One region of the Sphingomonas sp. CV7422 genome, then DNA from elsewhere that is predicted to be linked to it. Evidence: predicted binding sites of a transcription regulator. Region 1 holds the regulator's gene; the other holds the start of a gene.
What was found. Region 1 encodes LexA, which represses DNA repair genes until DNA is damaged. Its sites were predicted from a motif close to GTTCCNCNCTTGTTCT; they were not measured.
Positions count from the first base shown of each region.

Region 2: the regulator LexA is predicted to act here: its motif matches at 1,386-1,401, upstream of PBN85_RS08820 (ATP-dependent helicase).

Region 1 covers NZ_CP115900.1:1,468,344-1,471,756, reverse strand. The annotation lists gene moaC (cyclic pyranopterin monophosphate synthase MoaC) at 1-143, shown strand, start outside; gene PBN85_RS07160 (molybdopterin molybdotransferase MoeA) at 148-1,329, shown strand; gene lexA (transcriptional repressor LexA) at 1,388-2,074, shown strand; partial or broken gene PBN85_RS07150 (ComEC/Rec2 family competence protein) at 2,082-3,413, opposite strand, start outside.
Region 2 covers NZ_CP115900.1:1,801,811-1,805,223, forward strand. The annotation lists gene PBN85_RS08820 (ATP-dependent helicase) at 1-1,382, opposite strand, end outside; gene PBN85_RS08825 (UrcA family protein) at 1,536-1,847, shown strand; gene PBN85_RS08830 (MFS transporter) at 2,034-3,335, shown strand; gene rsmD (16S rRNA (guanine(966)-N(2))-methyltransferase RsmD) at 3,353-3,413, opposite strand, start outside.

The DNA of each region.
Region 1 (3,413 bases):
TGGAGATGGAGGCGCTCACCGCCGTCTCGGTGGCGCTGCTCACCGTCTATGACATGGCCAAGGCGATCGACCGGGCGATGGTGATCTCCGGCATCCGTCTGCTCGAAAAGGCCGGCGGCGCGTCCGGCGACTGGCGCGCCTGAGGCGATGACGCTGCTGCCGATCGCCGAGGCGCAGGCGCGTCTGTTCACCGCCGCGCCGCGCGTCGCCGAGGAGACGGTGCCGCTCGCGCAGGCCGCGGGGCGCTGGCTCGCCGACGACGTCGTTGCGCAGCGCACGCAGCCCGCGCACGACCTCTCCGCGATGGACGGCTATGCGATCCGCTTCGTCGACCTGCCCGGCCCGTGGACGCTGATCGGCGAGAGCGCGGCCGGGCGGCCGTTCGACGGCACGATCCAGCCCGGCGAGACCGTCCGCATCTTCACCGGCGCGGTGATGCCCGCCGGCGCCGATACGGTGATGATCCAGGAAGAGGTGGACGCGCAGGGCGCCGCGATCCGACTCACCGGCGAAGGGCCGGCGCATCCGGGCCGCAACACCCGCCGCCGCGGCCTCGACTTCACCGCCGGCGACACGCTGGTGCGCAGCGGCGAGCGGCTGACCCCGGCGCGGATCGCCGTCGCCGCGACCGGCGGCGTCGGTGCGCTGTGCGTCCACCGCCGCGTCCGTGTCGCGATCTGCGCGACCGGGGACGAACTGGTCGATCCCGGCCAGCCCGCCTCGCCCGATGCCTTACCCGAATCGAACCGCGCGATGCTCGCCGCGATGCTTGCCGATCTGCCGGTCGAGCTGATCGACCTCGGCATCCTGCCCGACGATCTGGCGACGCTGCGGGACGCCTTCGCGCGGGTCGACGCCGATCTGCTGGTCACCACCGGCGGCGCATCGGTCGGCGATCACGATCTCGTCCGGCCGGCGCTCGAGGCCGCGGGCGGCCAGATCGATTTCTGGCGGATCGCGCTGCGGCCCGGCAAGCCGATGATGGCGGGGCGACGCGGCGCGATGCAGGTGCTCGGCCTGCCGGGCAATCCGGTGTCCGCCTTCGTCACCGCGATCCTGTTCGTCAAACCGGTGATCGCGCATCTCGCGGGCGCCGCCGACCCGCTGCCGCGCGCGACGCTGGCGCTGCTCGGCGAGGACCTGCCCGCCAATGGCGCGCGCACCGACTATCTGCGTGCCGAGATACGCGACGGCCGCGCTTATGCCTCGACGATCCAGGACAGTTCGATGCTGCTGACGCTGGCCCGGTCGCAGGCGCTGATCATCCGCCCGGCCGGCGCCGCGGCGGCACGGGCGGGCGACTCGGCAGATATCCTCGTCATCGCTTGACGGACGCCATCCTGTTCCCTAGAAGTTCCGCGTCTGTTCTGACGGGGAAGGATCGCCCATGCTCACGCGCAAGCAGCACGAGCTCGTATGCTTCATCAACGATCGGCTGGAGGAAACCGGCATCTCGCCCTCGTTCGAGGAGATGAAGGAGGCGCTCGACCTCAAGTCGAAGTCGGGCGTGCATCGTCTGATCAGCGCGCTTGAGGAACGGCATTTCATCCGCCGCCTGCCCAACCGGGCGCGCGCGCTCGAAGTGCTGCGCATGCCGGAACGGTCGGAGCGCAAGCCCGCCGCGTCGACGGCGCCGGCCGCACCGCCGCCCGCCAAGACCAACGTCCGCGCCGCACCGGCGCCCGCCAATGACGTGATCGAGATCCCGCTGCACGGCCGGATCGCCGCCGGCCTGCCGATCGAGGCGTTCGAGGGCAGCTCGACGCTCGCCGTCCCCGCCGCCCTGCTCGGCAGCGGCGAACATTATGCGCTCGAAGTATCCGGCGACTCGATGGTCGAAGCCGGCATCCTCGATGGCGATTATGCGCTGATCCGTCGTACCGAGGTCGCCCGCGACGGGGAGATCGTCGTCGCGCTGATCGACGACAGCGAAGCGACGCTCAAATATTTCCGCCGCGAGGGCGCGATGGTCCGGCTCGATCCAGCCAATCGCGCCTACGAAGCGCAGCGCTACGTCCCCTCGCATGTCCGCGTGCAGGGCAAATTGTCGGGCATCCTGCGCCGCTACGACTGAGCCGGGCGATCCGCCAAGGATGGCGGTCGCCGGGCTGTAGCACCGTGCGCACCCGTCGGCTTTCCAGGTCGATCGCGACGCCGCCGGTGCGGCGCAGGAGCGGTGCATCGAGCCGCAGCCAGCGCGGGCGGCAGGATCGCGGCAGCCGCCGTTCGCTGACGACGATGTCCGCCGCATGGCAGGCGCCGATCAGCGCGGCACGATCGACCGGATAGGCGCTGCGCGTCGCGACGATCCGCCATGCGCGCTCTGTGCTCCCCAGCGTGACGATACAGGCATCCGCCGAGCAGCGCGCCGCCGCCTGACCGCTGAGCGGCAACGGCTCGCCGTCGATGCCACCATTTTCGGCGAGCATCGCCCGCGTGTAATCGCCGGCGCGCTCGCGGAGCAAGGCGAGCCGTCCGTCGACCCGTACCGCCATATGGCGGCCATCCCCCGTCACCAGCAGATCGGGGGCAGGCGCCTGCATCATCCACCAGCCGCCGAGCAGGATCGGCAGCAGCCCCCAGCGCCGCACCCGCGTCCGCCACAGCATCAGCCACAGTCCGCCGCCGACGATCAGCGCGAACGCCGCGGCCGACATCGCCGGCAACGCAATCCCCGATCCCGGCAGCGCGGCGACGCGGTGGGCGATCACCAGCAACAGCCGCAACGCGAGATCGGTCAGCCACCAGACCGGTGGGCCGAGGCCGACCGTATCGGCGAGCAACGCCGCCGCTTCGAGCGGCATGACGACGAAGGTGGTGAGCGGGATCGCGACGATATTCGCCGCCGCGCCGTACAGCCCCGCCTTGTGGAAGTGGAAGACCGCGATCGGCATCAGCGCCGCCTCGACCACGACGCCGGTGAGCAGCAACGCAGCGCCTTCGCGCAGGATACGGCGACGCCAGGGCTCGTCGCGCTGCCGGAACCAGCCGGCGACGCGCGGATGGTCGTGGAGCGTGACGATCGCCGCGATGGCGGTAAAGGACAATTGGAAGCTCGGCCCGGTCACCGCCTCGGGCCAGACCAGCATCACCGCGATGGCACCGCCGGCGACCAGCCGCAACGTCATCGCCTCCCGCCCCAGCACCAGAGCGGCGAGCACCAGTAGCGCGGCGACGCACGAGCGGATCGTCGGCACCTGACTGCCGGTCAGCCAGGTATAGCCGATCGCCGCCAGCGCCCCCGCCGCCGCCGCGACCAGCGGCAGCCGCCAGCGGATCGCCAGCCACGGCGACAGCGCGAGCAGCCGCAGGACGCACAGCATCGTCGCCCCCACCGCGGCGGTGATGTGCAAGCCGCTCACCGAGAGCAGATGCGCCAGCCCGGCGCGCCGCATCGCATCGGCATCGGCCAC
Region 2 (3,413 bases), 330 kb from region 1:
TCGTCGGTGTCAAGGATGCGCGCCGCGGCATGGGTCAGCGGCAGCCGCTCGGCGCGGGCAAGCTGGTGGATCTTGGCGAGCGCCTTATCGCCGAGCCCGCGCTTGGGCACGTTGACGATGCGTTCGAAGGCGAGATCGTCGGCGGGCTGGTTGACGACGCGCAGATAGGCGAGCGCGTCGCGGATCTCGGCGCGCTCGTAGAAGCGGAAGCCGCCGACGATGCGATAGGGCATGCCGATCGCGATGAAGCGATCCTCGAACTCGCGGGTCTGATGCTGGGCGCGGACGAGGATGGCGATGTCGTCGAGGCTCTTGCCGCCGCGCTGCGCCGCCTCGATCTCCTCGCCGACGCGCCGCGCCTCCTCGGGGCCGTCCCATACGCCGACGACGCGGACCTTCTCGCCCGCGTCGAGCTCGGTCCACAGCGTCTTGCCGAGCCGGCCGCCGTTGTTGGCGATCATCCCCGATGCGGCGCCAAGGATATGCGGCGTCGAGCGGTAATTCTGTTCGAGCCGGATCACCTTCGCGCCGGGAAAGTCCTTCTCGAACTTCAGAATGTTCTCGACCTGCGCGCCGCGCCACGAATAGATCGACTGATCGTCGTCGCCGACGCAGGCGATGTTCTTGCGCGCCTGGGCGAGCAGGCGCAGCCACAGATACTGGACGACGTTGGTGTCCTGATATTCGTCGACCATGATATATTTGAACCGCTCCTGATAGGTGCGGAGCACATCGGGATGCGATTTGAGCACGGTCAGCATGTGCAGCAGCAGGTCGCCGAAGTCGCAGGCGTTGAGGCTGCGCAGCCGCTCCTGATATTGCGCATAGAGCTCGCCGCCGCGCCCGTTGGCGAAACGCTCGCTTTCGCCGGCGTCGATATCGGCGGGGACCAGCCCCTTGTTCTTCCAATCGTCGATCAGCCCGGCGAGGCTGCGCGCGGGGAAGCGCTTCTCGTCGAGGTCGGCGGCGACGATCAGCTGCTTGAGCAGGCGAAGCTGGTCGTCGGTGTCGAGGATGCTGAAATTGCTCTGCAAGCCGACCAGTTCGGCATGGCGGCGCAACATCTTGGCGCCGATCGCATGGAAGGTGCCGAGCCACGGCATGCCCTCGACCGCGTCGCCGACCAGCCGGCCGACGCGCTCGCGCATCTCGCGGGCCGCCTTGTTGGTGAAGGTGACGCTGAGGATCTCCGACGGCCACGCCTTGCGCGTCCACAGCAGATGCGCGAGCCGCGCGGTGAGCGCCGCGGTCTTGCCCGTCCCGGCGCCGGCGAGCATCAGCACCGGCCCTTCGGTGGTCAGCACGGCGTCGCGCTGCGGCGCGTTGAGCCCGGCGAGATAGGGCGGGTCCTGCAAGGCGTTGGGGGCACGGAGATCGGTCACCGGTGAACAGGTAGGGAACGGCGTTCGCACGGGCAAGAGTGAAGGTGGGCGGCGGCGATCATCCCGCCCGGCGCGGCGTTGTCGCCGACCGAGTGCCTCTATAAAGCACAAGCCGGCCGAGAGACCTTCGGATGGGCCGGCAGGAGGTCCCCGATGATCGTCTTTCCCTTATGTGTTGCGGCGCTCACTGCGACGCCATCGTCCACTGCGGCGACGGACCCGTCGCCCGACCGCCGGATCGTGCAAACCAGGATCATCACGCAGGATCTTGATCTGCGAACGCCGGAAGGGCAACGGCGCTTCCGCGCGCGGGTCCGGTGGGCGGCGCAGAACCTCTGTGGCACGATACCCAAGGATATCGCCGTCGCGATGGACGTGATGCGCTGTATCGGTGAAGTCCGTCGCGACGGAGCGCAGCAACTGGCGAAGGCGACCGGTCAGACGGTGGGCGGGACGGACCGATAGAAAAATCGGGGCAGTCGCCTGGCGACCGCCCCGTAGTTCAGGGAGGTCGACCGACAGGGGAGGCGGTCGACAGTCGCTACCCACAGGGGGAGAGGAGCAGCGACCCTCTCTGTCTAGACGCGCTTTGTTGCGGATGGATTTCACTCATGTTGCGCATCGGCCTTTTTTCCCGACTAGAGTGGGGGGATGACGTCGATTCCCGCAACCCCGCCGCCGCCTGCCTCGCCGCGCCGTATCCTCACCGCCAGCCTCGTCGGCACCGCGGTGGAGTTTTACGACTTCTACATTTACGCGACCGCGGCGGCGCTGGTGTTCGGCGACCTGTTCTTCCCGGCGACGAGCGGCACCGCGCGGCAGATGCTTAGCTTCGCGAGCTTCGGCATCGCCTTCATCGCGCGGCCGGTCGGCGCGGTCGTCTTCGGTCATTTCGGCGATCGGATCGGCCGCAAGTCGACGCTGGTCGCCAGTCTGATGCTGATGGGCGGGTCGACGGTGGCGATCGCCTTCCTGCCCACCTATGCCCAGGTCGAACAGGTCGCGCCGCAGATGGGCTGGCTCGCGCCGTTGCTGCTGTGCCTGATGCGGCTTGGTCAGGGTTTCGGACTCGGCGGCGAATGGGGTGGCGCGGCATTGCTCGCGGTGGAGAATGCCCCGCCGCACCGCCGCAACACCTGGGGGATGTTCCCGCCGCTCGGCGCGCCGGTCGGCTTCCTGATGGCCAATGGCTTGTTCCTGATCCTCGGTTTGTGGCTCGACGAGGCGCAGTTCCGCGCCTGGGGCTGGCGGCTGCCGTTCCTGATCAGCGCGGTGCTCGTCGTGCTCGGCCTGTGGGTACGGCTCAAGCTGACCGAGACGCCGGCGTTCGTCGCCGCCGAGCGCGCCGAGGCCCTGCCCAAGGTGCCGATCGCGACGTTGTTCGCGTCGCACAGCCGCGCGGTGCTCGCCGGCACCGGCGGGGTGATCGCCTGTTTCGCGCTCTTCTATCTCGCGACTGCCTTCGCGCTCGGCTATGGCACCAAGACGCTGGGCTACGGGCGGGAGGCGATGCTGGGCGTCGAGCTGGTCGCGATCCTGTTCCTCGCCGCGGGGGTGATCGTCGCCAGCCTGCTCGCCGACCGGCGCGGCGCGCGCGGGATGCTGGTGATCGGCTTTTGCGGCTGCATGGTCGCCGGACTGGCGATGGGGCCGATGCTCGGCGCGGGATCGCTGTTCGTCGTCTTCCTGTGGCTCGCCTTCGCGCTGTTCGTGATGGGCTTCGCCTATGGCCCGCTCGGCGGCTGGCTGCCGAGCCTGTTCCCCGCCGGGGTGCGCTACACCGGCGTGTCGATGACCTTCAATCTCGGCGGCATCCTCGGCGGCGCGCTGGCGCCGATCGCCGCGGAGGCGCTGGCGCAGCGCGGCCTGGGGTGGATCGGCCTGTATCTGGTCGCGGCGGGGCTGCTCAGCCTCGCCGGGCTGATGCTGTTGCGCAAACCGGCCGGGGCCTGAGCCGCCGCCGCGGTTCGTCAGCCCTGCCGCAGCAAAGTGAGCCGCGCCTTGCCGTGCACGCGGCTGGCGTCGATCGCA